DNA from 4 places in the Methylorubrum sp. B1-46 genome. Region 1 is predicted to be linked to each of the others. Evidence: riboswitches for the same ligand, from Rfam matches in the RefSeq annotation. Region 1 holds a riboswitch; each other region holds the start of a gene.

Region 1 (7,845 bases):
CGATGATCCGAACCTCAAGGGAACCGGCCTCGCCCGTCTCGTCGAACGTCTGAAGGGGCAGGATCCGGCAGCAACCACGTTCGAGGATTTCGCGTCATACCCGGTCGGCACGGGTCCCTCGGCCTTTATCGGCCGCGCGATGACCAAGCGCGCCAACGTCGCCATGGGCACGGCCCAGGCCGCGGAGCGGATCGGCTTCGTCGCGCTGCGCGTCACCCCGGCGCTGTTCGATCGGACGCTGACGAAGCGTGCAGGGCTCGGTGAGACCGGGCAGATCTTGGCGACCGGCACAGATGGGCGCCTACGCTCAAACCCGCCGCTCAACCCCAGTGTGAAGGCTGGCGCGCCTATATCGGACCTCGGGTTGGGAGCAGCCCAACTTGTGGGCGGCAGTTTCACCTACCCGGGCGCCGATGGCACTCACATGGCAGCGAGCGCCGCCGTGTCGGTGCTCGGCGCGCCCTGGACGGTCGTGGCCGAGCAGGCGGAGGCCGAGGCAATCGGTGCCGTACAGACCCTGTCGCGGACACTTGCCTTCATCGCACTGGCGGTACTTGTCGGCACGGCTATCCTCGGCCTGCTGTTCGCCCGGTCGATCGTCACACCTCTTGATGCGCTCACCCGGGCTCTAAAGGCGCTCGCGGCCCGGCAGGCGCTGGCAGAGGTTCCTGGCAGCCGGCGCTCCGACGAGATCGGCGACATCGCCCGAGCAGTGGTGACAATCCGAGACATGTCACTGGAAGAAGCGGCCGAGCAACTCAAGACCACGGAGGCCGCGCGTTTGCGTGAGGAGCAGGCTCGCCGCTCCTTGCTGCGCGACCTCGCGGACAGGTTTGAGCGCTCCGTTGGGGGCATCGTCACCAGCGTCGCACAAGCGGTCGCAGACTTGCAGGGCTCGGCTGCCACGATGCAAAACGCGGTTGCCGGAACGGCACAGCGTTCGACCAGTGTGGCTGGCGCAGCGCATCAGACAGCCGACAACGTCAATGCCGTGGCGGCCGCGGCGGAGGAACTCGGCGCGACCGTCGAGGAGATCGGCCGCCAAGTAGAGCAGGCCGCCGGGATGTCGGCTTCTGCCGTGCAGGCAGCCTCGTGCACCGAGGAGACGATGGCGGCTCTTGCCCAGGCGGCGACCCGCATTGGGGACGTCGTCGGTCTCGTCTCGAACATTGCGAGTCAGACCAACCTGCTTGCCCTCAATGCCACGATCGAGGCGGCGCGCGCGGGTGAGGCCGGACGCGGCTTCGCGGTTGTTGCTGCGGAGGTGAAGGAGTTGGCGAGCCAAACGACCCGTGCGACCGACGAGATCGGCCAGCAAGTCGCTGCGATCCAGGCAGCGACCACGGGCGCTGCTAAGGCAATCCAGGATATCGCCCGTCAGATCCAGTCCATGAGCGGCGTGACCACGAACATCGCGACCGCGATTGAGGAGCAGGGTGTAACGACGCAGGAGATCGTGCGAAGCATGGCTCAGGCCTCGGCTGGCACCTCGGAGGTGACCACGAACATCGCCGAGGTCGCGCAGGAGGCGGAGGGCGCCGGGCACGCCGCTCAGGCCGTTGCATCAGCCGCCAATGGCCTGGCAGGGCAATCCAATGCGCTACGCGTCGAAATGGAGCAGTTTCTCGCGAACGTCCGCGCAGCCTAGTTCAGGCAAAGGCTTGGCGCACTACAGAAATCTGCAACGACACATCATGGTTGCAGATCAAATATATTATCCAAAAACTTGGGAATCAATGCGCGAAGAATAGGCAAGCGCTTTTCGCCAAAATGTCCTGGCCAGCTGGAAGGGCTGCTTTCCACTTAGCAGCCCTTCAACGTCGATCTGATACTGTTTCCGCTTGGAGAGTTCGACCTTGCGTTGACCTTCGTCATTCCGGGGCGCCGCAGGCGAACCCGGAATCCACGACTGGCCTCGCAGGCGCCGGGCCTCCCGCATCACGGGTGGATCCCGGCTTCCGCTGCGCGGCCCCGGATGACGGGGGACAGCCCTACCGAAGGGATTAACCGGATTCGGTATGATTGGCTTTGGCCTGGAATCGCGCGCAACCTTAGAACTCGATCCCCTCCTGCGCTTTCACCCCCGCGGAAAAATGGTGCTTCACGCTGCCCATCTCGGTGACGAGGTCGGCGGCTTCGATCAGGGCCGGCTTGGCGTTGCGGCCGGTGACGACGACGTGGAGGTCGGGGCGTCGGGCGGCGAGGTCGGCCAGCACCGCGTTGAGATCGAGGTAATCGTAGCGTAGCGCGATGTTCAACTCGTCGAGGACGAGAAGACGGATCGTCTCGTCCGCCATCAGCGCGCGGGCGGTCTCCCAGGCGTTGCGGCAGGCGGCGATGTCGCGGGCCTTGTCCTGCGTCTCCCAGGTGAAGCCCTCGCCGAGCGCGTGCCATGCGATCTGGTCACCGAAGTTCTTCAGCGCGCGGGCCTCGCCGGTGTCCCAGGCGCCCTTGATGAACTGCACCACGCCGACCCGGTGCCCGCGCCCGAGCATCCGCAGCACGAGGCCGAGCGCGGCCGTCGTCTTGCCCTTGCCGGGGCCGGTATGGACGATGAGCAGGCCCTTCTCGATCTTCTTGGAAGCAACCTCGGCGTCCTGCACCGCCTTGCGCTTGGCCATCTTCTCGCGGTGACGCGCGTCGTCTTCGGTCATCTAAGGAGTCTCGCGTGAGGGTTTGACCGTCAGGGGCAGGCCGGCAACCGTGAGGACGACGCGGTCGGCCTCGCGCGCCAGCCGCTGGTGCAGCCGCCCGGCCGCATCGCGGAAACGGCGGGCGAGCGCGTTGTCCGGCACGATGCCGAGGCCGACCTCGCTGGCCACCAGCACCAGCGGGCCCGGTGCCGCGGCGCAGGTCCGCGCCAGCGCCTCGGTCGCCGCATCGAGATCGGCCTCGGCCAAGAGCAGGTTGGTGAGCCAGAGCGTGAGGCAATCGACCAGCACCGGTCCAGTCGCGGCGGCAATCGCTTCCGGCAGGGCCGTCGGCACGTCGAGGGTGTGCCAGGAATCCGAGCGCCGCGCCCGGTGCTCGCCGATCCGGGCGCGCATCTCGTCGTCCCAGGCTTGCGCCGTGGCGATGTAGAGCCAGGGGGCGGGGCAAGCCTCGATCAGCCGCTCCGCATAGGCGCTCTTGCCCGAGCGCGCGCCGCCGAGCACCAGCGTCATCCGGTCGGGCGCCGCATCCGTCATGGCCGCCGGTTTGCACCGAGCCTGCCCGTTCACGCAATGGCGCTTTGCAAGGCCCGCCGCTCCGCGTTACAAGCGGCGGGTGACGGTGCCCCGGCAACGGGGTGAAAAGGGAATGCGGTGAGAGGTTTTGCCGAAACCTCGATTCCGCGGCTGCCCCCGCAACTGTAAGCGGCGAGTTCCTGCCACGAGCCACCGGGTGATCCGGGAAGGCGGCAGGCGCGAGACCAGCCGCGAGCCAGGAGACCTGCCGTCCGACGATTTTTGTTCTCGAACGCCGCCGGTGGGGCGGCCGGAGCCCGTGACCCGATGACGACTGCGACCCTTCACACCCAGGCCACCGCCCGCTCCGCCGAGGGCGCCCGCGCGCTTCTCGTTGCCGCCTTCCTCGGCCTCGGTCTCGTCTTCGTGGCGGGCTTCGCCCCGGCCTCCGTGCTGCACAACGCGGCGCACGATTTCCGCCACGCGCAGAACTTCCCCTGCCACTGATCCGCGTTCCAGCGGCTCAAAGCGGTTCCATGATTTCCCGATTGCTGTCGGCGGCGCTCGTCGCCGGCTTCCTCGCGTCCGTCGTCGCGACGGGCCTTCAGCTCGCGCTGACCTCCCCGCTGATCCTTCAGGCGGAGACCTACGAGGGCGAGGGCGCGCATGCCGCCCTCGCGCCTTCCCGCGATTCCGCGCCCTTCGCGTCCCTGATCGTCCCGGCCCATGCACCCTCGCAGCATGCCCACGGCGGGGCCGGTCACGACCATGACAAGGCCGACGAGTGGCAGCCCGCGCCCGGCCTGCAGCGGATGGCTTTCACCGGGCTGGCCACGCTGGTCGGCGGTGTCGGCTACGCGCTGCTGCTGGCGGCGGTGATGCTGGCTCTGCGCCGTGAGCCGACGCCGCAGAGCGGGCTCGTCGTCGGCGTGGCGGGCTTCCTCGCGGTGGCGCTCGCCCCCGCCATCGGTTTGCCGCCGGAACTGCCCGGCATGGGCGCGGCGCCGCTCGTGCTGCGCCAGTCGTGGTGGCTGATGACGGTGGTCGCCACAGGGCTCGGCCTCTACCTGATCGCTGTGCGGCGGGTGCCGCTGACGATCCTGGGCGGCCTCGTCCTCATCGTCGCGCCGCACCTTGCCGGGGCGCCGCAATCGGTCGACACCGTCTCCTCGCAGGTGCCGCCGGCCGCGGCCGCACAGTTCGCCGCGCGCTCGCTCGCCATCGGCTTCGTGTTCTGGGCGGTGATCGGACTCACTTATGGCTGGGCCTGGAGGCTGTTCGGCCGCGAGGCGGGCGCCCGCGCCCATGCCTGATCCCGACAGCGCGACCCTGTCCGTCTGCATCACCTGCCGCGCGGCGGGTGACACGTCCGAGCCGCGCGCCGGGGCCAAGCTTCTGGCCGCGCTGCGGGCGGAGGCCGAACGCGAACCGGTGCCGGGCCTGACGATCGAGGGGGCCGAGTGCCTCTCGGTCTGCAAGCGGCCCTGCACGGTGGCCGTCGTCTCACCGAACCGCTGGACCTACGTCTACGGCGATTTCGACGCCCTGGAAGATCCCGAGACCTCGGCCCGCACATTGCTCGCGGGCCTGCGCCGCTACCTCGAGACGCCCGACGGCGTCGTGCCCTGGCGCGAGCGGCCGGAGGCGTTCCGCAAGGGCGTCGTCGCCCGCATCCCGCCGCTGAACCGGACGCGCTGACCCATGAGCCTCGTCGACAAGATCCCCTGCACCATCGTCACCGGCTTCCTCGGCGCCGGCAAGACGACGCTCGTGCGCCACACGGTGGAGAATGCGGGCGGGCGCCGGCTCGCCATCATCGTCAACGAGTTCGGCGATCTCGGCTTCGACGGCTCGTTTCTCGCCGCCTGCGGCATCGAGGGCTGCAACGAGGATTCGGTGGTGGAGCTGCCCAACGGCTGCATCTGCTGCACGGTCGCCGACGACTTCGTGCCGGCGCTGACAAAGCTTCTCGACCGGCCCGAGCCGCCGGAGCACATCCTGATCGAGACCTCCGGCCTCGCGCTGCCCAAGCCCCTGGTCCAGGCCTTCCAGTGGCCGGCGATCCGCTCGCGGGTGACCGTGGACGGCGTGATCGCGGTGGTGGACGGCCCGGCGGTCGCCTCGGGCCTGTTCGCCGAAGACCCGAACGCGCTCGCCAACCAGCGCGCGGCGGACCAATCGGTCGATCACGACAATCCGCTGGAGGAGGTGTTCGAGGACCAGATCCTCTGCGCCGATCTCGTGGTGCTCAACAAATCCGATCTGCTCGACGAGGCGGGCCGCCAAAAGGTCCGCACCGAGATCGAGGCGCACCTGCCGCGCGCCGTCGAGATCGTCGCGACCGAGCACGGCCGCCTCGATCCGCGGGTGCTGCTCGGCATCGCGGCGGCGGCGGAGGACGATCTCGACGCCCGCCCCTCGCATCACGGCGAAGGCGAGGACCACGACCACGACGACTTCGAATCCGTCGCGATCCCGGTCGGCGTCGCCGTCAGCCCGGAAGACCTGTCCGCCCGCGTGGAAAAGGCGGCCGAGACCGAGGGTGTGCTGCGGATCAAGGGCTTTGTCGAGGTGAAAGGCAAGCCGATGCGCCTCGTGGTGCAGGGTGTTGGCCGGCGCGTCGCCTCCCACTACGACCGCCCCTGGAAGGGCTCGGAGCCCCGCGACGGGCGCCTCGTCGTCATCGGCCTCAAAGGGTTCGATCAGGACGCGGTCGCCGCCGCCCTGCGCGGATGAGCCGGGGCGTGGCTGCAGGTCGGCTGCCGCGCGGGTGTCTGTTCGCGGCCGTTGCCGCGCTCACCCTCCTCGCCGGCTGTTCCGATGCCCGGCGCGAAGTGCGCCAGGGCAGGGAGGGGGCCGATGCGGCGGCTCCGGCCCCGTTCGTCTCCGCCGCGCGCGAGGGCAGTGCGGCCAAGCTCGCCTACCGCCACGACCTCACCGTCGGCCTCGCGCCGGACCGGGTGGCGCCGCATTTCGCCGCCGCCCGCGACCGCTGCCTCGCCGAGGCCGCGACCTGCACGCTGCTGAATTCCTCGATCCGGGATGGCAGCGGCACCCGCCCGCCGCAGGCGCAGATTCAAGTGCGGCTGCCGCACGAAGCGGTCGCGCCTTACGTCGCCTTCGTCACCGCGCCCCTGCCGGGCGAGGCGGCGGGCGACGTCGCCTTGATCGAGCAGGCGACCCGCGCCGAGGATCTGACCGCCTCGATTGCCGATACCGGCCGGCGGCTCGCCCAGCTCAACGACTACCGCACCCGCCTGACCGCGCTCGCCGAGAAGCCGGACAACCGGGCCGAGGATCTCATCAAGATCGCGGGCGAGCTGGCGCAGGTCCAGAGCCAGATCGAGGAGTCGGAGGGGACGCGCCGCGGACTCGACGAGCGCGTGGACACCGAGATCGTCACGGTGAACTTCCGCGCCAGTCAGGCGCGGGCCGGGGCCTTCGCGCCGGTGCAGGAGGTCTGGGCCCGCAGCGGCCCAATCCTCGGCGAGAGCGCGGCGACCGCCCTGCGGTTTACGGTCGCGAGTCTGCCCTGGCTGCCGATCGTCCTCTTGGCCATCTTGCTCCTGCGGCTGGTCTGGCGCATCCGGCGCAAGCGGGCGCAGCCGGCTCGCAACCGCCTGGAGTCGTGAGGGCGCCTGCGCCATGCACCTGATCCGCCTCGATACGGTCTCCCTCGACGAGGGCGAGGCGGCGGTCGATCTCGGCCAGAGCCCGGGCGAGATCGTGTTTCTGTCGTTCACCGACACGGACCTCGCAGCCGTCGCCCGGGCGCACACGGCCGAGCCCGGCCTGCCCTCGCTCCGGCTCGCCAAGCTGGCGCAACTGCGCCACCCGATGTCGGTCGATCTCTACGTCGATGCGGTGATCGCCCGGGCGAAGGTCTGCGTCATCCGCTGCCTCGGCGGGCTCGATTACTGGCGTTACGGCATCGAGCGCGTCGCCGCCGCCGCGCGCGCCAACGGCGTGCGGCTCGCGGTGCTGCCCGGCGACGACCGGCCGGACCCGCGCCTCGACGCCTTCTCAACCCTGCCGCCCGAGACCTGCGCGCGCCTCGACGCCTATTTTCGCGCGGGCGGACCGGAGAACCTGACGAACCTGCTGCGCAGCCTCGCGCGGGAGGCGGGCGCCGCCGTCGAACCGGAGCCGCCGCGGGCGCTGCCGCGCGGCTTCGCGTGGTGCCCCGGCTGCGGGCCGCTTTCCCTTGAGACGGCGATGCAGGCCGCCGGGCCGGGGCCGCTGGCGCTGCTGCTGGTCTACCGCTCGGCGGTGCTCTCCGGCGAGACCGCGCCGGCCGTGCAGCTTGCCGCCGCCTTGCAGGAACGTGGCATGGCTTGCATCACGCTCGCGGTGTCGAGCCTGAAGGACCCGTCAGCCGTCGCGACCTTGCGCGCGACGCTTTCGCGGCGTCGCCCCGACATCGTGCTCGCCGCCACCGCCTTCTCCGCCCGCGACGATGCCGGCTTCGTGCTCGACGCCGCCGATTGCCCCGTGCTTCAGGCCTACACGATCGGCGCCCCGCGCGCCGCATGGTCCGCGTCCGCGCGCGGCATGAACGCGTCCGACCTCGCCATGCAGATCGCGCTGCCGGAATTCGACGGGCGGCTCTCGGGATTTCCGATCTCGTTCAAGGAGGAGGCGGAGGCCGTCGAGGGTTTTTCGGAACGCCGCGCCGTGC
Region 2 (7,845 bases), 1.3 Mb from region 1:
TGCTTCGTCAAGGTGGACCTCAGCCAGTTCGAGACCGCTCTGGTCAATATGGCGGTCAACGCCCGCGACGCGATGGAGGGCGAAGGCACCCTGACGCTGCGCCTCGATTGCGGACAGTCGCTGCCCACCATCCGGGGCCATGCCGGCGCGCCGGGGCCGTTCGCGGCGGTCTCGCTGCACGATACCGGCGCAGGCATCGCGCCGGAGGTGCTGGCCCATATCTTCGAGCCGTTCTTCACCACGAAGGATGTCGGCAAGGGAACCGGCCTCGGCCTCTCCCAGGTTTTCGGCTTCGCCAAGCAATCGGGCGGTGACGTCGCCGTCGACAGCGCGCCTGGCCGCGGCACCACCTTCACGCTCTACCTGCCCGAGGTCGAGCCCGAGGCGACGGCCGGCGAGGAGCGTGGCAGGCCGGGTTCGATCGAGCCCGGTGGCTTCGGGCAGCAGGTTCTCGTCGTCGAGGACAACATCGAGGTCGGACGCTTCGCCACGCAGATCCTGGAGGATCTCGGCTACGTCACGACCTGGGCGGCGAATGCCGATGCGGCGCTGGCCTGTCTGACCGAGCGGGGGCCTGCGTTCGACGCCGTGTTCTCGGATGTGGTGATGCCCGGCATGAACGGGGTCGCGCTGGCCCACGAGATCAGCAAGCGCTTCCCGGACCTGCCCGTCGTGTTGACCTCGGGCTACAGCCACGTGCTGGCCCAGGAAGGCAGTCACGGTTTCGAGCTTCTGCAGAAGCCGTACTCGGCTGAACAACTCTCGAGAATCCTGCAACGTGTGATGGCACGGCGCACCTGACAGCGCCTCCCCCCTCGCTTTGGGCGGGCTTCAGTGTGCGCCGCTGCGCCGGATGCGGCGCAATCCGAGACGTTTCCAGCCGATCACGACGCCCGACACGGAGATGATCAATCCGGCGGCGGAGAGGAGCCAGAGCACGGCGTCCCAGGCCGGGCGGTTCTGCACCAGCAGGCGGAAGTCGAGACTGTGCGGAGCGTTGAACAGCCAGCGATAGGTCCGCGCGGAACGGTCGGCTCGGTTGAGAACCTCACCCGTCTCCGGGTCGAGATGGAACCACGTCGCGTCCGCATCACTGAACTTCACCCGCAGGACCGGCAGGCGCCGCTGTTGGTGATGGGAATACCAATAGGCATCCTCCTCGGTCAGGAGCACCGCTTCGCGGATCGTGGCATCGGGCAGGAGCCGGCCGGCCGCCTTCACCAATCCGGCGATCGTCGGGGCCGCCCCTGCCGATGTCGAGCCATCCCGGCAGGCCAGGATGGCCCGCGGTTCGCCGCCGAGCCAGCCGAACCGCGCCTCGACGGCGTCGGGGCAGGCTGCGGCGCGGAGGACGGCGAGATCCTGCCCCCAGCGGGCCTCCGTCACGCCGGCATAGCGTTCAATCATGGCTTGGCTCGGCGTCCTCGCGCCGAACCAACGGTTCGGGTTCATCGACAGCCAGCCGCTGGCGACGAAGGTCAGTAGGGTCAGGCCGCCGACAAGACCGCCGACATGGTGCCACGCCGCCCAGCCGCGATAGGGCGAAACCGAGCCTGATGCGTAGCGCTGCCGCAGCCGGACACGCAGCAGCCCGACCCATAAACCGGTCACCGCACCGGCAACGGCGACGCCGGAAACCCAGAGAACGACATCCCGCCACAGAGCGGCCTGCGCCCGCAGGGGTGTCAGGTAGATCCAGTGCGGGATGGCGCCGAACCAGTTCCAGAACCGCTCCCGCCTCGTGGTGTCGAGAGCCACCTCGCCCGTGCGGGCGGAGACGTAGAGGCGGGTATCCTCAGGATCGCCGAGGGCGATGAGATGGAACGGCCGCAACGGGTCGTAGCGCGCCGTCACGGACCACTGATCGCGGTCGATCTCGCCGAGGAGCCGGGGCCGCGTCGCGCGCCGGTCGTGGCGGGCGATGGCGAGCGCCTGCCCAGGATCGATGCCGGTGATCAGGCGCCGTCCGCTTGCCAAGACCGTCGCATGCCCGCCATCCCAACCGACGATGCGGTAGACCGGATCCCCATCGAGCATGGCAAGGCGCAGGTCCCGCGGAAAGCGGGTCTGGCCGGCGGCTTCGAGTGCCTCGCTCGGCGTCACCACCACCCGGTCCCAGGCGAGGCGCGGCAGGCCGCCACGTCGCTCCGCCTCGGTCAAGCTGGGAAAGCCGACATACATCATGACGAGGCCGGACACGAACCACGTCACGAACAGGAGGCAGGTGAGGATGCCGAGCCAGCGATGGGCGAGATAGAGCCAGCGCTTGCCGCGCTTGAGGAGCGCACGCCTCATGATCGATCCACCGGCCGCCGGTCGTTGCGACTGCCGAGCCGGGGCCGCTCCCCTTTTGCGAAACACATCGACACGCGCCCTCAGAAGGCGATGTTATAGGCGACCTCGACCGAGCGAGGCCGACCCAGCAGCCACGCCGCCGAACTCCCCGTCACGGGGTAGACCTTGTCGAGCAGGTTGTAGGCGCGCAGGCTGAAATGCGAGGTCTCGCTCACACGGTAATCCACGCTCGCATTGACGACCTCATAGGCTGGCCGGCGGGCCGTGTTGGCGAAGTCGCTGAAGGTCTCGCCGACGAACTGCACGCCGGCGCGCGCCTCCCATCGCGGCGCGAACGCCCAGCTCAGCCAGAGATTGGCGACGCGCTCGGGCACGTTGACCGGCTGGTTGCCGGCGAAGTTGACGGCGACGCCGGCGACGGCCTGCTGGAAATCGTCGTACTGGGCATGCAGCAGGGCGATGTTGCCCTCCACCCGCCAATTCTCCCATAGGCCGAGCGAGGCGAACGCCTCGACGCCGTGCGAGGATTGGCTGCCGACCTGGACCGACACGGACGGGCGCAGCGGATCCACCGTCAGCAGGTTGTCCTTCTTGATCCGGTAGCCGGCCAAGGTGAACTCGCCGCGGCCTTCCCAGAACGACTGCTTGTAGCCGATCTCGATCTGCTCGCCGGTCGAGAGTTGGAAATCCTTCTGCGCCAGCGTCAGCGTGATGAGAGAGTTCACCGGATCGACGGCGGTGGCGTAGCTTGCGTAGAGCGCGCTGTCGGGCGTCGGGTTGTAGACCGCACCGAAGCGATAGCTCACCGCGCTGAAATCCTTGGTGAAGCCGGCCGAAGGATTGCGCGGATCCTCCCGGCGGACGGTGGGCGCATCGTAGCGCGCGCCGGCGATCAGCGAGAGCTGATCGGATAGGACGAGGCGATTCTCAGCAAACAGCGAGTACTGATTGGAACTCGTGAGATAGCCGAGCGTGGTCGGATCAAGGCTGGTGAAGACGCCCGGGCTGAAGACGAACGGATCGACGCTGCTCTCGCCGCGGTAGGGCGCGTTGTTGGTGTGCTTGAACCGGATGTGGTTGATGTCGAAGCCGGCGACAAATTCGTTGCGTAAGCCGAACAGCTCGCCCTTGAAGGCGGCGTCGAAGCGATTGCCGATCTGCTCCTGATCGTGGAAGATCTCGATCGGGCTGGTTCGGCGGATCAGGCCGGTATTCGGCACGAAGCCATAGGTCTCGACGTTGCGCCAGTGCCGATCCGACACGAGACGGTAGGCCGTGTTGCGGATCGTGATGTCGGCAGTCGGCGTCCACTCGGTCTTGAACTGTGTCCAGTTGTCCTTGAAGACGATGCGGCTGTCGTTGACGTTGTAGTTGTTGAATCGAGTTCGCGGATCGATCCGGCCACCGATCAGCGGCGTCCCGAAGTAGCGCAGGGGCTCCTGGTAGCCGTAATCGTGCGACAGGGTGAAGGCGAGGTCGGGCGTCGCCTGGAAGAGCACGGCCCCCGAGACCGCAAGATTGGCGAAATCGCCGTTCTGGCGCAGCCAGCCATCGGCCTGATTGGCGCTGACGTTGAGGCGGTAGAATACGCTCTCGCCGACTGGACCGCCGCTGTCGAAGGCGAGGCGCTTCACGCCATCCGATCCGAGAGCGGCGCGAGCCGCGTTGATCGGGACGGCCGTCGGCTTCTTGGGCACGACGTTGATGACGCCGCCGATGGCACCGTCCCCGTACAAGACCGAGGCCGGTCCGCGCAGCACCTCGATCCGATCGACGTTCCATGTGTCGAAGGGATAGGTGATCGTTCCGGCGCCGACATAGAGCCGGGTGCCGTCGTAGAGCTGCATCACCGAGTTGACACCGGCAAAGCCGCGGGAGGTGTAGGCGCCCAGACCGTTGCCGGGCGCGCCGATCGTCGTGATGCCGGCCGCGTTCTGGGTGATCGCCTCCTGCACGGTTTCCTGACCGCGCTCGCGGATCTTCTGGCCCGGTATCACCTCGATGCTGGCCGGCGTCTGCAGCGGCGAGAGATCGAGACGGCTGCCGCTGCGGTTCGGCGCGGTGAGATTGAGCCCGGTCGGCGCCGCCGTGTAGGGCGTCCGCGCCAGCAGCCGCGTGCCGGATCCGGCTCCCTGCACGGCAAGCTCCTCCAGAGCGACGGCGTGCGATTCGCTGGCAACATCCGTGCGGTCCTGAGCCGCCAGGGAGGTCGCATGCAGAATGAGGGCGCCGGCCGAGAGCAGCAGGGCGGCCGGCAGGTACTCGGCAGGCGAGTGGGGGCGATCAACGGACGACATGGGACGAGCGGCCTCGGGCAACGGCAGTGGCACGTCACCGCGAACGAGGCCTCGGGCCGCATCTCCCCACGGGAGTGGCGCGCCTTCGACACCCGTCAGGACACCCCGCCCGACGCGTTTCGCGTGTGACCACGACTGACGGCAGGTCTCCTGGCTCGCGGGTCGCTGCCCTCTCACCGTCTTCCCGGGCGAGGCTGCCCAGTGACATGGTGGCGGAAGGCTCGCCGCTTACAGTTGCGGGGGCAGCCGCGGCATCGGACTGACGTCCTCACCGCGTTCCCTTTTGATCCCCGAGGGGAACCGTCGAAGCCTAGCTATTCGGCGCCGGCAGGGAGTGTCAATTCCGATCATGGAACTCGGTGTTCGATCGATGTGGCTAACGGTGCAGCCGTCGCTGGGTCGGGCTTCGCCCGCAACGCCTCGACAGCGGGAGGCTGCGGATCGGTGACGTCGGTCACCGACTGCGGCCGGGCGGCAGGATCATCGCCGTGTCCGGGTCCGTGACGTCACCCTGCTGCTGCGGCTCGACCGTCAGCTTCGCAGCGAGTTCGGGCGTCTTGCCTCCCGCCCGCTCCTGGGTCGCCGCAACCTGCTGTTCGCGGGCCTGTTCCGGCGTCAGCTCGCCGCGCACCACAGCACGGGCGAGATTCAGGCTCAGCACGTTCTCGGCCTCGTCCGCGCCGTAGGCCGTAAGCGTGCCCCGCGTCCGATCCGGAATCACGCTGCCGTTGAAGGTCGCCACTGCGCTGAAGAGGTTGAGCGGCACCTTGTAGGGCAGGCTTTGTTCCACAACGTCGCTGTGCTTGGCCGGGAAGTCGTGCTCGGCCCCGACCTTGTGCACCACGGTTCGGATCCACGGCCCGTTTCGGTGCCAGATCAGCAGGGTCGCCGTCTGCTCCTGCGGCGGGCCGTACTTCTCCGCAATCGCTGCCGCGGCCTTGCGAGCGGGCTCCGGCCAGTCCGCCGCGATCGGTTCGGCGGCGCCGGCGCCGCCGGCTGTGAGGACGAGCGCGACGGCGAGGGCGAAGCGGCAGGAGCCGGACGGGGACATGGAACCTCCCTGATGACGCCGGGCCGGATCGGGATCGCACGCGGCGATGAGAGGGTTGCCGCAAAGGAGTCGCGTTGCCCCGGCCCTGCGCTGGGTATAGGCCCTCTCTATAAGAATGGTTCCAGGGAGACGCCCCATGGCGCAGCCGATGTCGCTGGACGTGAACGGGCGCGCGACGTCCGTGACCGTGGACGACCCCGAAACGCCGCTGCTCTACGTGCTGCGCGACGATCTCGGCTTGCACGGCCCGCGCTTCGGCTGCGGGCTGGGCCAGTGCGGTTCCTGCACGGTGCATATCGACGGGCAGGCCGTGCGCTCCTGCGTCACGCCGGTCTCCGGCCTGAAGCCGGGGGCGAAGATCGTGACGCTCGAAGGCCTCGGCGGGCCCGACAAGCTCCACCCGGTGCAGGCCGCCTTCATTGAGGAGCAGGCGGCGCAGTGTGGCTACTGCATCAACGGCATGATCATGCAGTCGGCCGCCCTTCTTAACAAGACACCGAAGCCCGACGAGGCGGCGATCCGGCAGGCGCTGGCGCAGAACCTCTGCCGATGCGGCACTCATCTGCGGATCGTGCGCGCTGTTCAGCGCGCCGCCGGCACGCTGTGAGGGAGGCTGACGCCATGAACGCGCCCACCCTCTCCCGCCGCAATCTGCTTCTCCAGGGCGGCGCCCTGGTCGTCGGCTTCTCGCTCTCCGGAGGCAGAGCCGTCGCGCAGACGGTCTTCGCGCCGGTGACCACCAACGGCTTCTCGAAGCCGGTCGCGCCGGACCAAGTCGACAGCTTCCTGGCGCTCGGCGCCGACGGCCGCGCCACGATCTTCTCCGGCAAGGTCGATCTCGGCACCGGCATCAGGACCGCGATGGCCCAGATCGCCGCGGAGGAGCTCGACCTGCTCCTCGACCGCGTGACGGTCGTGCAGGGCGACACCGCGCTCACCCCCGACCAGGGCCCGACCTACGGCAGCCTCTCGATCCAGAAGGGCGGCGTCGAGATCCGACAAGCGGCCGCGACCGCCCGCGCCCGGCTCCTTCAGCTTGCCGGCGAACGGCTCGGCCTATCCGCCGACGCGCTGGTGAGCGAGAACGGCACCGTGCGGCCGAAGGCGGGCGGAGCGGGCGTCACCTACGGCGAACTCGTCAAGGACGGACGCCTCGACCTCAAGGTCGATCCCGCTATCAAAACCAAGGACCCGTCGGCCTTCGCCCTCGTGGGCACCTCGGTGGCGCGGATCGACATCCCCGACAAGATCACCGGCCGCTTCACCTACATGCAGGATTATCGCGTGCCCGGCATGGTGCATGCCCGCGTGGTCCGCCCGCCCGCCATCGGCGCGGAACTGCAGGGCGTGGACGAGGCTTCGGTCGCGGGAATTCCCGGCCTGATCCGCGTCGTCCGGCAGGGCAACTTCCTCGCGGTCGTCGCCGAGCGGGAATGGGCGGCGGTGAAGGCGGCCGGACAGCTCAAGGCGACATGGTCGCGATGGGAGGGCCTGCCCGAACAGGACAAGCTCTGGCAGCACGTGCGCGCCACGAAGGTGACGAAGGACGACGTCACCAGCAGCACCGGCGATGCCGAGGCGGCTCTGGGGCGGGCCGCCCGCGTTCTGGAAGCGAGCTACGACTTCGCCATCCACACCCATGGCTCGATCGGGCCCTCCTGCGCCATCGCCGAGTTCAAGGACGGGCTGCTCACCTGCTGGACCGCCTCGCAAATGACGCACGCGCTGCGCAAGCAGCTTGCGGCGATGACCGGTCTCGCGCCGGAGGCGGTGCGCTGCATCTACATCGAGGGGTCGGGCTGCTATGGCCGCAACGGCCACGAGGACGCGGCGGGCGACGCGGCGCTGCTCGCCCGCGCGGTCGGCCGGCCGGTGCGGGTGCAATGGTCGCGCGCCGACGAGCACGGCTGGGACCCGAAGGGACCGCCGACGCTGATCGACCTGAAGGCGGGGCTCGACGGCGAGGGCAACGTCGCCGCGTGGTCCTCGCAGTTCCATGTGCCGGAGGGCGCGGCCGGCAACGTGCCGCTGGTGGCGGCCGACCTCGCCGGCCTGCCGCACGAGACCGCGATGTCGCCGGGCAACATCATCCAGAACTCGGCCCTGCCCTATGCCTTCCCGAATGTGCGCACCGTCTGCCACCGGCTGGCCACGACGCCGTTCCGGCCATCGTGGATCCGGACGCCGGGGCGGATGCAGAAT
Region 3 (7,845 bases), 1.5 Mb from region 1:
GTGATCTGTCCGGCGAGGAACGGCGTCGGATCGAAGCTCGTGGTGCCGTAGGTCTGGCGGATGCCGGCCCGCAGCGTCACCCGGTCGTCGAACAGGCGCTGGGTGTCCTCGACGTAGAGGGCGTGGAACTGGTCGGTCTGGTTGTTGTCCTGCGGCGAGACCTGGGCCAACGGGTTGCCGGGCACGCCCACGCGGAAGCGATCGGAGCGCAGCCGGCTCGTCTCCCAATCCCAGCCGAGAAGCAGATCGTTGCCTGCAAACAGGCTCACGCGTGGCTGGAAGCGGGTGCCGAGGATGTCGAGGTAGCGCGAGTTGAAATCCGCCTGCGTCCCCGGCACAGGGAGCCCGGTTCCGCCGCGCTGGACCGGCGAGGCCCATTTGAAACGGTCCTCGTCGGTGACGCTGTAGAACTGCGCGAACAGGCTCGCGCGCCCGTCATCGGTGCGGCCGGTATAGCTCGCATCGAACGAACCGTTGATCCGGTTGTCTCGGCTGTAGAGGTTGCCACCGGAACCGCGGAAGCCGACCCCGTAAATGCCGTCCGTGCGAAGCGTGGAATCGAGTCGCTGGTTCGGGTCGATCTGGAAGCCGAGCGCGCCGGTGATGCCCATCCGGTTCCACTGAGTATTGGCCATCCGGTCGCCCGAACCGGCATAGTAGTCGTCGCGCTTGGCCCCCGAGAGGCCGAGATAGTAGTCGAACGGACCGACGACCCCACCGGTCTGCGCACGTCCCTGCGCCAGCCCCCAGACGCCGCCGATGCCCTCGACAAGGGGGCCGGGCGCCGTGCGGCCGGTCTTCAGGATGATGTTGATGACGCCGCCGATGTTCTGGCTGCCGTAGATCACCGAGGAGGGCCCGCGCACGATCTCGATCCGCTCGACATCGGCGATGGAAAGCTTGGAGAGGTTCGCCGTACCAGCCCGGCGGCCGTTCATGAGGACGAGGACCTGACTGCGGAAGTCCTTGCCTTGGCCGTCGGTGGCACCGCCGCGGATGTTGATCGAGGTCTGGCCCGGCGTCCATTCCGAGAAGAAGCCGACGGCGTTCTCGGCCAGCAGATCGGTCACCGATTTGGCGGTGGTGTTCTCGATCGTCGTACGGTCGATGACTTGGACGGTGCCGGCGATCTCGGAGCGCGGCTCGGGCCGGCCGGTAGCGGTCACCACGAGCTCATCGAGGCTCACCGCGGCGCTGCCGACGACGGGGGTGCCTTCCTGTGCCATCGCGGAGACTGAGTGCGTGCTGCCGGCAAGGAGGAGCACGAGAGGGAAAATGGCGCGAGGCATCACGAGGCGGTCCTCCACACGAGGAGGGCGGAAGCTCGGGGAACGGAGAGGCGGTGTCCGCCAGGCACGGGCACGGCTTGGGCTGAAAGATGTTCGTAAAGCTCGCGTCGGCGGCCGTCATCGAGGGCCCAACCGAGGCGGTCGGCAAGGTGCCCGGAAGTCCGCTCCAAGTCTCGAACGACGGCGCTGAAGGTCCACTCTGCTCGCGCCGCGATGGATGGCTGATCACATGGCGGCAGGTTGCGTAGAACGACGTCGATGCCCGGCGTCTCGTCTTCACCGTGCCAGGCAGACGGCAGACAGCCGGCAAGGCAAAGCCCTCGTGGGCCACGCTGTGCCGGAACCAGCCAGATGACATTGCTGCGGGCCCAAGCGCGGCACTGACGCAAGAACACGCCCGCATCCGTGAGCGGGGCAGCGATATTGGCGGCCAGCACGGTGTCTGCGGATCCTTTGGGCAGATCGGCTTGTTGCCACCCCACTGGCAGAAGGTGCGGCGGCGGCACGAGCGCCCGCAGGCGCTGCTGCATCCCTATGTTCGGCTCGACGGCGATCCAGGCGGCAAGCGGATCGCGCACGGCTTGGCCGAGCTGCCCACCCCCGGCTCCGACATCAAGCAGGTCACCAATGCGCGGCACTGCCGCTCGAACAAGCGGTGCGACATGCGCGACGTAGTCGGATGTGTCGATGCCGACCGCGTAGAGTTCGAGAGGATCGACGCCGACCTCGCTCGCTTCAGGCGGCGCAACGCTGAAGGGTCGTATGATTGTGCAACTCAGTTCCATCGGTCCTTCCCCGAACCTTGACGGGGGACCGTGGGCGCAAGCCGACGTCGCGGCTGCCGCAACGTGCGTTCATGCGGCCCGTTGGGACACCCCGCCCACGAGACATTTCACGGTCAAGGCAGGTCTCCTGGCTCACAGGTCGCCGCCACCCGTCTGGCCTTCCCGGTGATCTCTCACCAGTGACGCAGATCGACGGATGACTCGCCGCTTACAGTTGCGGGGGCAGCTCCGGTTTGGGCGCAAGCGCCGCACCGGATTCCCTCTTAGCTCGCCATATCGGATGGCGAGAACCTTGATCGCAGCTCATAGACCAAGCGGCGTGAAGGTTGTCAACCGCCAGAAAACTATCTCATGTTGATCTAATTCGCCGAGCCAATTTACTTGATATCGTATGCGGCAGCTCCACTCACGAGCAGATGTGGCCAGCAACACAGAAAAAGCGAAGCTCACCTTCTCAGCGCCAGGCTGGCAGTCTTTGTGCATGGAGGAGCTTCAGGCGGACGGGGCAGCATCGGCACTCTTGAAGAGGGCAATCGCACCCCTGGATACCTCGCACACAGGTGTCGAGCCGGTTTGCACATCGCCGCGGCACGTGTCTCTCGATCGACAGAGCGGGTAGCGCGTTCGGGCCCAGTTCAGATTTATGTAATGTTATAACATTGCGTTCTTGTCAAGCGCCGAATCCGATGCTCAGCGGTCGCTCGCATATGGACAGCGCCGTTGCTGTGGAATGTATGAATCGGGAGCACGAACTCAGCGGTGGATTGCGGTAGCCGGCATCAGCGCCGAGAACACGACGATCAACGGCCGGAACATCACCTACGGCTTCCCGGCTGCAGGCGGCGTCACCACCACGCTGGCCAACATCGACCGCAGCTTCCTGAACGTCGCGCCCGAGCTTTCCCTTCTACCGGCCCGACACCGAGTGGCAGTTCCGGGGGCGGGTCGCCACCGGCTACGCCACACCCTCGGCCTCGAACCTCACCGTCACCTCCGCCGGTGTGCCAGGCAACAACGGACAGCTTCAGACTCAGGAAAACCTCGGTTTCGATGTCGGCGTCGACAGGACGCCGCTACCCGGCGTCCGCTTCAGCGTGACCGGCTTCTACGAGTTCTTCCACAACGAGCTCGTCACGCAGTCGCCCGGCGCCGGCCTCCGAGCATCGCGGTGTCGAGGTTGGGGCGGACTGGGCCTTCGCGCCTGGCTGGCGGGCGACCGCCGCTTATACCTTCGACGACCAGATCTACACGAGGTACGTCGAGCAGCTCAGCGCCGGCAGCCTGACCCGACGCTTCGACCGGGCGGGCAATCACATCCCCGGCGTGCCCGCTCACCAGCTCCTGGCGCGCGTGGGCTACGAGGAGGCCACTGGCCCCCTGGCGGGCCTGGGCGGCTACGTGGAAACGGTGTTCCAGGACGACCTCTTCATCGACAACGCCAACCTGCTGAAGGCGCCCGGCTACGCCATCGTGAACCTGAACGTTCACTACACGAAGGAGCTCGTCGGCTACGCCAAGCGGCTGAACCTGTTCGTCGAGGCGCAGAACGTCTTCGACAGGAGCTACATCGCCTCGGCCCAGAACCTCGCCAACTCGATCAGCGCCGTTTCCGGCCTACAGAACGGAGCGGGCGTCCTGGCCAACACCACCGGTCCGGTGTTCGCGGGTGCTCCGCGCAACTTCGTCGGCGGCATACGGCTGTCCTTCTGATGCCCTCAAGCAGCGCAGCGCCGGTGGCGTGGCAGGGTCTCTTGATGCGTGCCTGGCGTGCGGCCATCGCGGTGGCTGCCCGGTTCGCGCTTACGCGGCAGGCGGTGCTCGGTCGCGCGAGCCTCGTGGCCTCCCGCGACCCCGCGCACGTCCTCTGCCAGCAGGATGCGGGCAGCAGCGAGGGGCCGTTTAAGGCGCCCCCTCGTATGGGCACCCGGATTGCTGCCTCGTCACCCACGCCCTGAGCTTCGCCTCGGTCCCGCCCGTGTCGTCGGTGCCGTTCATCTGGCCTGCTCGTAAGGCCATTGCAGTGACCTGGCGCCCTGAGGTCTTCGCCTGTCCCCGCGGCCCTCCAGTAACTGGAGCCGGCGCACGCGCGCCTCCCGCCGCCGGATCGATCACCGTTCCCTGATCCTTCAGGCCACGGACCTCATGCCATGTACCGAGCCCCCAGGTCGAGTTCTACAGCCTATTTCTACTCGCTCGACCGCACCGGCGCACAGCTTTGCGGCGTGCCCACGTAGCTGCCGCTCGACAGGCGCATCTCAAAAAGAAAATGCAACTGTAATGCTAGGGCTTCCATCGCCTTGCACTTCAGAAGCCAAGGTTCAATACCAGTGTACTGAATCATAGGCGCCCGCGGCAATTCAACTGCGAAAGAGTGTCGAGCTTCCACAGCTACGCCTTGCGCGCAACTGCGAAGCGGGCTGCTTGGCGCAGTACTGCGGCGGCCTCGTTCCACTGCGAAACGGCCTCATCACAGATGGCAACGAGACGGTAACACTCGGCCTGGGCTCTATCGAAATCGAGGCAGTCGGCCAGCGAGGCCCTCTTTAGGCCCCTGTCCTTGCTCGTAGCTTTGCCGACTACCTCCGGAGTGGCCACCCGATCCAGGATATCATCGGCAATCTGGACGGCTTGTCCGAGTGCCCTGCCATAGCGCTGAAGGGCGTCGCGCTCGTGAAAGTCGGCTCCCCCAATCAGCGCACCGGCCTCGACCGAGAAGGCCAGGAGCATACCAGTCTTCATGGTCTGCATCCGTAGGGTCCCGTCTATATCCATGTCGGCTGCACCAAAGCGCCCCTCTGCTGAGAGATCGAGCAGTTGACCGCCGATCATGCCACCGGGTCCGGACGCCCGGGCAAGTCCCAGCACGAGCTCTGCCCGGATCGCCGGGTTGGGTTGCCAGCGTGGGTCGGCAATCACCTCGAACGCAAGGGCTTGAAGTGCGTTACCAGCGAGGATTGCCGTTGCTTCGTCGAACGCCCTATGAACGGCGGGTTTGCCGCGGTGCATGTCATCGTCGTCCAGCGCCGGAAGGTCATCGTGGACGAGGCTGTAACAGTGTGCAAGTTCGACCCCCGCTCCCGTCGCGAGCGCCAGTACTTCAGAGCCGCCGAGCATTCGTGCGGTTTCGATGGTGAGGAATGACCGGAGACGCTTGCCTCGGCCAAATACGGCATAGCGCATCGCTTCCATTAGACGTGGCGCCCTAGCCATCTCGCCGGGATCAGCCTCATCGCAGAGATGCTTAGCCAAGAATGCTTCAACTGCCTGCTTGGTCGCCGCGTGCCTGCAAACAAACTCCATCTCGAAGTTGTCAGCCATTTGGTGGAAACTCTCTTGATAATTTCTTGATACGCAGGGTCATAGGCACCCAACAGCAACTTCTCGGTTTACATTATACAGTCCGCGGAACTCAGAAGCCGAAGCTGACCTCGCGGCTGTTGCCACGTTGCAAATTCTGCAAGCGGGACAGGGCAAGGAGGGGGAAGAACAACCGGTAGCCGTGATACCTGAGGTAGAACACCCGCGGAAAGCCAACCGCGTTGTAGGCCTGCTCCTGCCACTCGCCATCCGCTCCTTGCGTATGCTGAAGGTAAGCCGCCCCGCGCAGCACCGCCGGGTGGTCGGCTTGCCCAACTGCCATCAGTCCGAGCATCGCCCAAGCCGTCTGCGAGGGCAGGCTCTCGGCGTTCTCGACGTAACGGCCGAGGTCATAGCTCCGCTGGTCCTCGCCCCAGCCACCGTCCTTGCGCTGGATCGAGACGAGCCAGTCCACCGCGCGGCTCACCATCGGATCACCGTGTGGCACGCCCGCGGCGTTGAGGGCGCATAACACCGACCAAGTGCCATAGATATAGTTGGTACCCCAACGGCCGTACCAGCTGCCGTTCGCCTCCTGCTCGGCGCGCAGATAAGCCAGCGCGCGCTCGATGACCGGACGGTCCCCCTCGTGTCCGAGCTGGGACAGGAAGGAGATGCAGCGGCCGGTGACGTCGGCGGTCGGCGGGTCGAGCAGCGCGCCATGGTCGGCGAACGGGATGTGGTTGAGGAACTCGCGGTCGTTCTCAGCGTCGAAGGCGCCCCAGCCGCCACTCCGGCTCTGCATGCCGACGATCCAGCGCCGTGCCCTCTCGACTGCCTCCGTGTGCTCGGGTCGGCCGTTGCGGTGGAGCAGCATGCCGACGACTGCCGTGTCGTCCACGTCGGGGTAGTGGTCATTGCCATACTGGAAGGCCCAGCCGCCGGGCTCGGCCTCGGGTCGCATCGCGGTCCAGTCACCGCGAACCTTCGTGATCTGCCGCGCCGCCAGCCAGTCGCAGGCCGCATTCAGGTCTCTCTGCGCCTCAACGCCGCCAGTGCGCAGGGCCTCGATCATGGCATGTCCGGAGAGGCTGGTGTCCCAGACAGGCGAGACGCAAGGCTGGCAGAAGACCTCGTCGTCCTTTTCGACGAGAAGCTTCTCTATGGCTCTCCAGATCGTGACGCAGCGTGGATCGTCCTCGGGATAGCCGAGCACGTCGTACATCATCAGCGCGTAGGCCATGGCCGGGTAGATCGCGCCGAGCCCGTCCTCGCCGTTCAGGCGCTCCTCCACGAAGGCGATGGCCTTGGCGATGGCACTCCCGCGCGCAAGCTTCGAGAACAGGGGCTCAGTCCATCGCAGCACGGTGTCGATGTGCTTGAACACCATGCCCCAACGCGAGCGGTAGGGGCCGCGGATCCAGTCTCGAACCTGATCCGGCGGAGTCTGGAAGATCTCTTCGAAGCTCACCGCGCGCGGGTTGCGGGCACGAGGCTGGAGTGCCTGTAGCACAAGGAGCGGCACCACGCAGACGCGAGCCCAGTAGGACATTGCCCAGACGTTGAAGAAGAACCACCTGGGCAAGTGCATGATCTCGACCGGCATCACCGGAACGCCGCGCCAGGGGATGGCGCCGAACAGGGCGAGCTGGATGCGGGTGAAGACGTTGGCGCGTTCCGCGCCGCCGTGGCCGAGGATGGCTTGGCGCGCTCGTACCATGTGCGGCGCCTGAGGATCCTCGCCGATGGCCTTGAGGGCACAGTACGCCTTCACGCTGGCTGACATGTTGAAGACGCCACCGTGGTACATGGGCCAGCCGCCGTGCTCGCCCTGGATGCGCCGCAAGTAGGCGCCGATCCGGGCCTGTCGATGTGGTGTGATGCGGTCCATGTAGTGCTCCAGGAGCACGTATTCGGCTGGGATGGTGGCATCCGCCTCCAGCTCAAAGACCCAATGGCCGTCACGGTTCTGCCGCCGGCTCAGAGCGTGGCCGGCGTTGGTGATGGCGCACAGGTTCTCGGGTGCGGAGAAGCGAGGCTCCGTGTTCATCTGTCACTCTACTGGTTGGGTTGGATTGAGCGTCGGGACCGGTCAGAGCAGCTTCAGGAAGTCGGCGAAGACACCGTCCCATTCAGCTTGATCCATCTCGACCAGCCCGAGGCTGCGGAGGAAAAAGGCGCCCTCGGCAGCAAAGAAAGCCGTTCGGGCCCGCCGTTGCGCCTCGAAACTGGGGTCAAACTTGCCGATCCAGCCAGCGTACCAGACACGGACGCGTTCCAGGTGCTCGGGCGACTGCAGCAGGGTCACCAGCATGCCGACCATCTTGGTCTGCGACGCTTCGTCGACGCGGCTCGAAGCTGCAACGTAGCCACGTGCTTGTTCCGCGGTATCGCCGCCCGGCGCGGTGCTGCGCTCGAGTTCGGCATCGAAGGCTGCGAACCAGCGCTCAATCAAGGCGGCAATCATACCGTCT
Region 4 (7,845 bases), 460 kb from region 1:
GGAAAAACCGGACCGACAGGGTCGGCCCGGGAAAGTCATCGGAGGAGGAAAAAACCCGGGCACCGTGCCCGGTCAAGCGCTCCCGGGGCGATGCCCCGTCCCGGGAGATTCATGGCCGAAGGGGGCCGGCCATCCAGTGTCTCTCACGAAACTCCCGCTGCGCCGCCATCGCCAGAGCGAGAGCTGTTCGCGACCGGGAGTCTTGTGAGGCACTCTCCGTACGGGCAGTCCGGGGGGACTGCCCGCCGTTACCCGTCAGACCGCGCGAGCCTCGTGCATCGCGGCGATCTGCTCAGGCGAGTAGCCGAGGCCGGCGAGGACCTCGTCGGTGTGCTCGCCGAGCAGGGGCGAAGCCTTGATGTCGACCTTCAGGTCCGAGAACTTGATCGGGCTTCCGACGGTCAGGTACGAGCCGAGCTTCGGATGCGGGACCTCGACGATGGTGCCGCTGGCGCGCAGCGACGGATCGGCGGCGATCTCCTTCATCGACAGCACCGGCGAGCACGGGATGTCGAACTTGCGCAGGATGTCGACGGCCTCGAACTTGGTCTTGTCGGCCAGCCAATCCTCGATGATCGCGAAGATCTCGAAGATCTTGTCCTGGCGGGCGCGGGGCGTGTTGTAGGCCGGATCGTCGATCCACTCCTCACGGCCGAGCGCCTTGCAGATCGGCGCCCAGGCGTGACCCTGGATGGTGAAGTAGATGTAGGCGTTCGGATCGGTCTGCCAGCCCTTGCACTTGAGCACCCAGCCCGGCTGGCCGCCGCCGCCCGCGTTGCCGCCGCGCGGCACCACGTCCGAGAACTCGCCGTGCGGGTATTGCGGGTACTCTTCGAGGTAGCCGATGGCGTCGAGGCGCTGCTGGTCGCGCAGCTTCACGCGGCAGAGGTTGATCACCGAGTCCTGCATCGACACGGCGACCTTCTGGCCCTTGCCGGTCTTGTTCTTGGCGTGCAGCGCCGTGAGGATGCCGATGGCCAGGTGCATGCCGGTGTTCGAGTCGCCGAGCGCGGCGGCCGACACGGTGGGCGGGCCATCCCAGAAGCCGGTGGTCGAGGCGGCACCGCCCGCGCACTGCGCCACGTTCTCGTAGACCTTCAGATCCTCGTAGTGGTGGCCGTCCGAGAAGCCCTTCACCGAGGCGAGGATCATGCCCGGGTTGAGCTCCTGGATGCGGGCCCAGGTGAAGCCCATGCGATCGAGCGCGCCGGGGCCGAAATTCTCGACCATCACGTCGGACTCTTGGATCAGCTTCTCGAGGACTTCCTTGCCCTGCTGGGTCTTGGTGTCCAGCGTCAGCGAGCGCTTGTTGGAGTTCAGCATCGTGAAGTAGAGCGCGTCCGCGTCCTCGACGTGGCGGAGCTGGGTGCGCGTCACGTCGCCGGAGCCCGGACGCTCGACCTTGATCACGTCGGCTCCGAACCACGCAAGGAGCTGGGTGCAGGCGGGGCCGGCCTGGACGTGCGTGAAATCGATGATTCTGATCCCGTCGAGCGGCTGGGTCATCTTGGTTTTCTCCCTCTTTCGACTTCGTTGTGAGTTGGCGTTGTTGAAAAGTTGGAAAACAATGCTTTAGGCAATATCTCTGAATGACTTAGGTCTGCTGTGTGCTGTGTCCGCTTCAGGCGCAGACCAGTGTGCCCAGAGCGTCCTCCAATTCCGCGACGCGGCGGCGTAAGGCGCGCTCCTCCTGGAAGCGCTCGGTCTCGTCGCGGATGATCGCGGCGATGCCGGTCACCTCGCCCTCCGCGCCGTGCAGCAGCGCGACGGTGAAGGCGATGGAGAGCGCCCGTCCGTCCTTATGCAGGGCCGGAACCTTGAGCAGCGATGTGCCGTAGCGGGTCTCGCCTGTGCGCATCGTCTTGGCGTAGCCGTCCCAGTGGCGCTTGCGGTGGCGCTCTGGGGTGATGAGATCGAGCGTCTCGCCCAGCGCCTCGGCCTCCGAGAAGCCGAAGATCCGCTCGGCAGCCGGATTCCAGGTGACGATCCGTCCGTCTGCGTCCGAGATCACCACCGCATCGCCGATCGCCGCGACCAGCCCGGATGTGTCGAAGGTCTGCGATGGAGCCATCCGTCGCCTCCTTTGTGCCGCCGCTAGCCCAGAGGCCGCACGGCGAGCGGAGAGGAACAATGGCTGTCGAGGATGCCGCGTTCGGTCATGGCAGGCGTTGCCTCCTTGGCTTCCCAGGTCTCCCGAATTCCGGGTGTCCCAGATCGAGGCCGCTCTTTGCGGTGGCTCATCGATTGGCATCTGGTATACCAGATACGAATAGCAGGTCAAGGCGCACCGCGCGGCTCGAACGAGATCGCGGCGGGGCGGTTGATAGGGAGGCAAGGAGGCCGGAATGTCGGGCAAGCACAGCATCAAGATCCGGCAGATCGAGGCCTACGCGTTCCGGATCGAGTTCGGCGAAGCCTTCGTGCCGCTCATGACCGACGAGCCGGAGCCGATCGGCGGCGGCACCGGTCCCTCGCCGGAGCAGGTGCTGATCGCTGCCGTCAGCAATTGCCTGTGCGCGAGCCTCGCCTTCGCGCTCGGCAAGTACCGGCAGGAGGGCGGCGGCGTGAGCGCCGAGGCGATCGGGCGGGTGGCCCGCAACGCGGAAGGTCGCCTGCGCCTCGTCGGGATCGAGGTCGACATCGCCCTTGGCGCATCGGCCGAGTCGATGGACCGGCTCGACCGGGTTCTCGCTCAGTTCGAGCAGTTCTGCACCGTATCCGAGAGCGTCAAGGCCGGGGTTCCGGTGGCGGTCGCGGTGCGGGACGGGCAGGGTAACCGCCTGAAATAGACACGTCTCACGAATAGGGAGGAGCAACGATGAGCGAGAACGAGAGGGACGTGGCGCGCGAGCCCGAGGATCTGGCCCGGCTCTTCCACGAGCGGGCCAATGCCGGCGATGCCGAGGGGCTGGTCGCCCTGTACGAGCCGCAGGCTGTGGTCGCCGCGGGCGACATCGTGGCGAGTGGGCACGACGAGATCCGCCGCTTCTACACGGATCTGCTGGCCCGCAAGTCGGACTTTCCCGAGCCCGAGACGCTGCCGGCGATCCGCAACGGCGACCTCGCGCTCACCTTCGCGCGGCTGCCGAACGGTGCGCTCTCGGTCGAGTCGGCCCGCCGGCAGCCGGACGGCACGTGGCGCTGGGCGATCGACCAGCTCAAGATCAAGCCGGTCACGAAGGGCTGACGTCAGGGGTTTCGAAAGGACGGCTCCTTTTCATAAGTTCCAGGCCAGAGCCCTGGTTGAAGGGAGGCCGGGGTTCCACCCCGGCGCTCAGCCAAAGGAATGATCCCCTTGGGATCCTTCAATCCGCGGAGGCCGAACGGCGCGGCGTGGTGCTGCGCCGGTTGGCGAAGACGCCGGGGGCGGTGCCGGGCACCACGACCATGCGCCGAACCTCGCCGCGCAGGTAGGCCTGGAGGAAGCGGGTGTAGTTCTTGAACACGACGCAGCCGTTCGAGGCGCCGCTCGGGCCCAGCATGTAGGTGTGAGCGAGGATGCCATCGCGGCCGTGGATGGCGGCCGAACCGCCGACCGGGTTGAGGCGGATCGCCCGCACCCCGTGGAACAGGGCCTCGCGCTCCCGCAGGTCGTAGACGCCGGGCGGGGTGGCGCCGCGCATCCGGACGTGGACGTAGTCCGGGTTGTCCTGAGCGACGCCGAGGCCGGAATGGGCCTCCAGCACCTCGCCGTTCGGCAGGGTCACGGTCGCGGCGCTGATGTCGTAGACGGCCACGCCCGGCTCGGAGACCGGACCCGGCACGACCCGCCGCCGTGCGGCCGAATCGACCGCGCCGCTGTCGAGCCCGGCATAGGCCATCGCCTTGTTCGAGGCCGGTGCGGGCGACGAGGAGCCGGGCAGGTCGAACATCTTCTCGAAGAACGAGCGGTCGTCGGTCACCGCGGCGCTGAACACGCTGCGGGTCGGCTCGGTGGAGGCACGCGCCGTCGAGGCCATCCAGTTCGAGGCGGCGCGGGCAGTCTGCATCCGCGGTTCGTAGCGGAACTCCTCAGGGCGCCGCACCGGCAGGGGCACGGTGAGCGCGACGCGGGCCACCGGCGCGGCCGGGCGCGGTGCGGCGGCGGGCGGCACCTCGGCCATCGCAGCCGCGGGGAGGGCGGCCAGGGTCACGGCCGGCTCGGGCGCCGCCGGCGTCCGGACGGCGATTGCCTTCGGGGCCTGTGGGACGAAACCCCGAGTGGCGGTGTCGAGAACCGGCGCGGGGTCGAACATCGAGGCCAGGGCGCTCGGTGCGGCCGGCGCCTTCTCCGCCTGTCCGGCGTCATCGGACACCTGCACGGTCTCCGTCGGCAAGGGCTCCTCGGCATTCTGCGGCTGCAGCAGGCCGGCCAGCGCCAGGCCGCCGAGGGCGGTGAGCGCGAGGGCGGCAAGGGGCTGCCCGCGTCGACGGCGGACGACGGGCCGGGCGGAGCGACTCTGGACGAGCTCGGCGATGTCCATGCGGGCGGTACTCGACAACGCGGATCCCACACGGCCTCCCGCCGTCGTTTCCGGCTTAACTGTGCCAGAATGACGATCGAGATGGCTTTGCCGATTAGGGAATGATCAACCTTAAGCCTTTCCGTATTGAACGGGATCTTGGTTAATCTTGCCTAAACCGTAGCCCTGCCCGCTAAAAAACGCTCGATCACGATTTTTAGGGTCGAGTGGTGTCGCGGGGCATCGATGCACCGGCGTTCCGGTTTGCCGCGCAGGGCAGTGTGCCTCATGGGTCACAAGTTGTGTAATGTTGTTACATCTCATCGGGCGGCCTGTTGACCCTGCATCGCGGCGCAGCGAAGTTGCTGCGGTCAAGGTTCCCCCGGATGCAGGTTCGGGGGCTAAGAGGGAATTCGGTAAGCCCGTCCGGGCGAAGCCGAAGCTGCCCCCGCAACTGTGAGCGGTGAGCCCCGTCAGGAATGGTCATTGGTGCACCGCACCGGGAAGGCTGGGACGGAGGCGCGGACCCGTGAGCCAGGAGACCTGCCTTGGCGTGACGATGTCCCCCGGGCGGGGTGTTCCGGCGGCGTGCCTGAGCGGCGAGCGCGTATCCATGCGCTCGCAGTTCGGCATCCGCTCCGGCTCGCGCCCGCACAGCCAGAGCGCGCCCTGTGAGAGTTCGGACGAGCCTGAATGCCACCGATGTTGCGAGGCCGGTCCGGCGCCCGCACTGGATGCTGGCCGCCCTGCTCTGCGCCGGCCTGCCCGGCCCGCAGGCGCGGGCGCAGGAAGCGGTGACCCTGGAGGAATTGGCGGTCGAGGGGGAGGGGCGTGGCCAGGGCGTCGGGAACGGCGCGCCCGACGGCCGGACGGCGGCGGCCGGCACGGTCGGCCTGATCGGTCCGACACCGGGCTACCGCGCCGACCGCGCGGTGAGCAGCACGAAGACCGACACGCCCCAGCGCGACGTGCCCCAGGTCGTCACCGTGGCGCCGCGTGAGGTCATCACGGATCTGACCGCCACCCGCGTCGACCGTGTCTTCAACTACACGCCGGGCGTGGCGCAGCAGAACAATTTCGGCGGCCTCTCGGTGTTCAGCTACGCCATCCGCGGCGTCACCACCTCCGAGATCTACAAGAACGGCTTTCCCCTGAACCGCGGCACGCCGCCCCCGCCGGATACGCAGAACGTCGAGCGCATCGAGGTTCTGAAGGGCCCCGGCGGCGGCTTGTTCGGGCGCAGCGATCCGGGCGGGCTCGTCAACATCATCACCAAGCAGCCCACCGTCGAGCGCTTCGTCGAGATGGGTGGGCTGTGGGGCTCGTTCGGGCAGTTCCGCGGCACGGTCGATTCCGGCGGCGCGCTGAACGAGGAGGGCACGGTCCTCTACCGCTTCAACCTCGCCGCCGGTGCCCAGGGGAGTTTTCGCGATTTCGTGGACAGCGACCGATTGCTCGTCGCGCCCGTCCTGAGCTGGCAGATCACGCCGGACACCCGGATCACCGTCGAGACCGAGTTCCTGCGCAACCGCATCGTGTTCGATCGCGGCGTCATCGCCCTCAACGGGCGGCTCGGAATCCTGCCGATCTCGCGCTTCCTCGGCGAACCGGGCCAAAGCACCTACCAGACCAACAACACCATGCAGGTGCGGGTCGATCACCGCTTCAACGCCGACTGGCAGATGCGGCTCGCCACCCACTTCAACACCGGTACGCTGGAGGGCGAATCCGCCGAGATCCGCGCCATCGCCGCCGATAACCGCACCGTCTCGCGGGACCGCAACTTCCGCGACTACCGCTGGGACACGGCGATCGGCCAAGCGGAGGTGGTCGGGCGCTTCGACACCGCCGGCATCGGCCACACGATGCTGCTCGGCTTCGAGCGCGAGAGCACCGACAGCCGCGTGCTCTACCTGCGCTCGAACTTCCGCACGAGCCCCTACGCCATCGACATCTACGATCCGCGCTACGGCCAGCCGCTGCCGCCGCTCACCATCCCGCGCAACAACTTGGAGCGGATCACCAACACCGCCCTCTACGCGCAGGACCAGATCGCCTTGAGCCCGGAATGGAAGGCGCTCGTCGGGGTGCGCTTCGACTTCTTCGAGCAGTCGTTCCGTGAGCGCACTGAGCGCTCCCAGGTCGATCAAACCTACTTCGCGGCGACCCCGCGAGCGGGCCTCGTCTACCAGCCGACCCCGGAACTCGCGCTCTTCGCCAATGTCGGCACGAGCTTCCGGCCCAATATCGGGCCCGATGCCGCCGCCGTGGCGCTTTCCGGGCCATTCGCGCCGGAGACCGGCATCGGCTACGAGGTCGGGAGCAAGATCGACCTCTACGGCGGCGCCCTGGCGCTGACCGCCACCGCCTTCCGGGTCGACCGGGAGAACGTGCTGACGCCCGACCCCAACAACACGGCCTTCTCGCTCGCTGCCGGCGGAGTGCGCAGCGAGGGCTTCGAGTTGACGGCCGCCGGCCAGATCACGCCGGAGATCAAGATTCTCGCGGGCTACGTCTATGCCGACGCGGTCGTGACCAAGGACAACGTGCTGCCGGTGGGCTCGCCGCTCATCAACGTGCCGCGGCACTCGGGCAGTCTGCTCGCGGTCCACGAAGTGCAGACCGGTCCGTGGAAGGGGCTCGGCCTCGGCGGCGGCGTGCGCGGCGTCGGCGACCGGCCGGCGGACGCGGTCAACAGCTTCGCGCTGCCGGCCTACATCGCCGTCGATGCCCTGGCCTATTACCGTTACGAGAACTTCCGCTTCGGGCTGAACGTCGAGAACGTGTTCGACACCGAGTATTACGAGAGTTCGCTCAACCGCTTCCGGGTCTATCCCGGCTCGCCGCGCCGCTTCACCGGCACGCTGAGCGTGCGGTTCTGATGGTCTCTCCGTCGGGCGCAACTCCGGTTCCGCGCACTCGCATCGGCGCCATCGATGCCCTGCGTGGGCTCGTGATGCTCCTGATGCTCGTCGATCATGTGCGCGAGTTCTTCTACCTGCACGCCCAGGTGAGCGACCCGGTCAACCTCGCAGCGACACCGCCGGACCTGTTCCTGACGCGGGCCGCCTCACATTTCTGTGCACCGGTCTTCCTGCTGCTGACGGGGCTCGCGGCGAGCCTCTACGGGCAGAAGCACGGCAGCCGGGCGGCGACCTCCGCCTTTCTGATCAAGCGCGGGCTGTTCCTGATCGTCCTCGAAGTGACGCTCGTGAACCTCGCCTGGACCCTCAACCCGCTGCCGCCGATCCTCTACCTGCAGGTGATCTGGGCGATCGGCCTCAGCATGGTGGCGCTTGGCCTCCTGCTCTGGCTGCCGCGGCCGGTTCTGATCGGCGTCGCGCTGGCGATCATGCTCGGCCACAACGCCCTCGACGGCGTCGTGCTCGCGCCCGATCAACCG

The links. A riboswitch is a leader RNA that binds a small molecule or an ion and turns the genes downstream of it on or off. The one in region 1 is predicted to bind cobalamin.
Region 2: it holds a riboswitch for cobalamin, as region 1 does, so the genes downstream of both, LPC10_RS01470 (TonB-dependent siderophore receptor) here and LPC10_RS07705 (CbtB-domain containing protein) in region 1, are expected to answer to the same signal.
Region 3: it holds a riboswitch for cobalamin, as region 1 does, so the genes downstream of both, LPC10_RS00640 (hypothetical protein) here and LPC10_RS07705 (CbtB-domain containing protein) in region 1, are expected to answer to the same signal.
Region 4: it holds a riboswitch for cobalamin, as region 1 does, so the genes downstream of both, LPC10_RS05695 (TonB-dependent siderophore receptor) here and LPC10_RS07705 (CbtB-domain containing protein) in region 1, are expected to answer to the same signal.

Annotation. Positions count from the first base shown of each region.
Region 1 is NZ_CP088247.1:1,637,145-1,644,989, reverse strand. It holds gene LPC10_RS07720 (methyl-accepting chemotaxis protein) at 1-1,648, shown strand, start outside; gene cobO (cob(I)yrinic acid a,c-diamide adenosyltransferase) at 2,052-2,654, opposite strand; gene cobU (bifunctional adenosylcobinamide kinase/adenosylcobinamide-phosphate guanylyltransferase) at 2,655-3,188, opposite strand; cobalamin riboswitch at 3,255-3,455, shown strand; gene LPC10_RS07705 (CbtB-domain containing protein) at 3,495-3,674, shown strand; gene LPC10_RS07700 (CbtA family protein) at 3,704-4,480, shown strand; gene LPC10_RS07695 (DUF1636 domain-containing protein) at 4,473-4,865, shown strand; gene cobW (cobalamin biosynthesis protein CobW) at 4,869-5,903, shown strand; gene LPC10_RS07685 (DUF4349 domain-containing protein) at 5,900-6,799, shown strand; gene cobN (cobaltochelatase subunit CobN) at 6,813-7,845, shown strand, end outside.
Region 2 is NZ_CP088247.1:295,315-303,159, forward strand. It holds gene LPC10_RS01460 (PAS domain-containing protein) at 1-801, shown strand, start outside; gene LPC10_RS01465 (PepSY domain-containing protein) at 832-2,295, opposite strand; gene LPC10_RS01470 (TonB-dependent siderophore receptor) at 2,376-4,592, opposite strand; cobalamin riboswitch at 4,715-4,912, opposite strand; gene LPC10_RS01475 (hypothetical protein) at 5,047-5,643, opposite strand; gene LPC10_RS01480 ((2Fe-2S)-binding protein) at 5,780-6,250, shown strand; gene LPC10_RS01485 (molybdopterin cofactor-binding domain-containing protein) at 6,265-7,845, shown strand, end outside.
Region 3 is NZ_CP088247.1:118,559-126,403, forward strand. It holds gene LPC10_RS00635 (TonB-dependent receptor) at 1-1,289, opposite strand, end outside; gene LPC10_RS00640 (hypothetical protein) at 1,289-2,074, opposite strand; cobalamin riboswitch at 2,174-2,384, opposite strand; partial or broken gene LPC10_RS00645 (TonB-dependent receptor domain-containing protein) at 3,043-3,784, shown strand; gene LPC10_RS00650 (hypothetical protein) at 3,829-4,029, shown strand; gene LPC10_RS00655 (polyprenyl synthetase family protein) at 4,463-5,392, opposite strand; gene shc (squalene--hopene cyclase) at 5,484-7,421, opposite strand; gene LPC10_RS00665 (TetR/AcrR family transcriptional regulator) at 7,464-7,845, opposite strand, start outside.
Region 4 is NZ_CP088247.1:1,176,261-1,184,105, reverse strand. It holds gene frc (formyl-CoA transferase) at 256-1,506, opposite strand; gene LPC10_RS05715 (PAS domain S-box protein) at 1,622-2,071, opposite strand; gene LPC10_RS05710 (OsmC family protein) at 2,346-2,789, shown strand; gene LPC10_RS05705 (nuclear transport factor 2 family protein) at 2,819-3,187, shown strand; gene LPC10_RS05700 (DUF2778 domain-containing protein) at 3,306-4,463, opposite strand; cobalamin riboswitch at 4,800-5,008, shown strand; gene LPC10_RS05695 (TonB-dependent siderophore receptor) at 5,114-7,324, shown strand; gene LPC10_RS05690 (DUF1624 domain-containing protein) at 7,324-7,845, shown strand, end outside.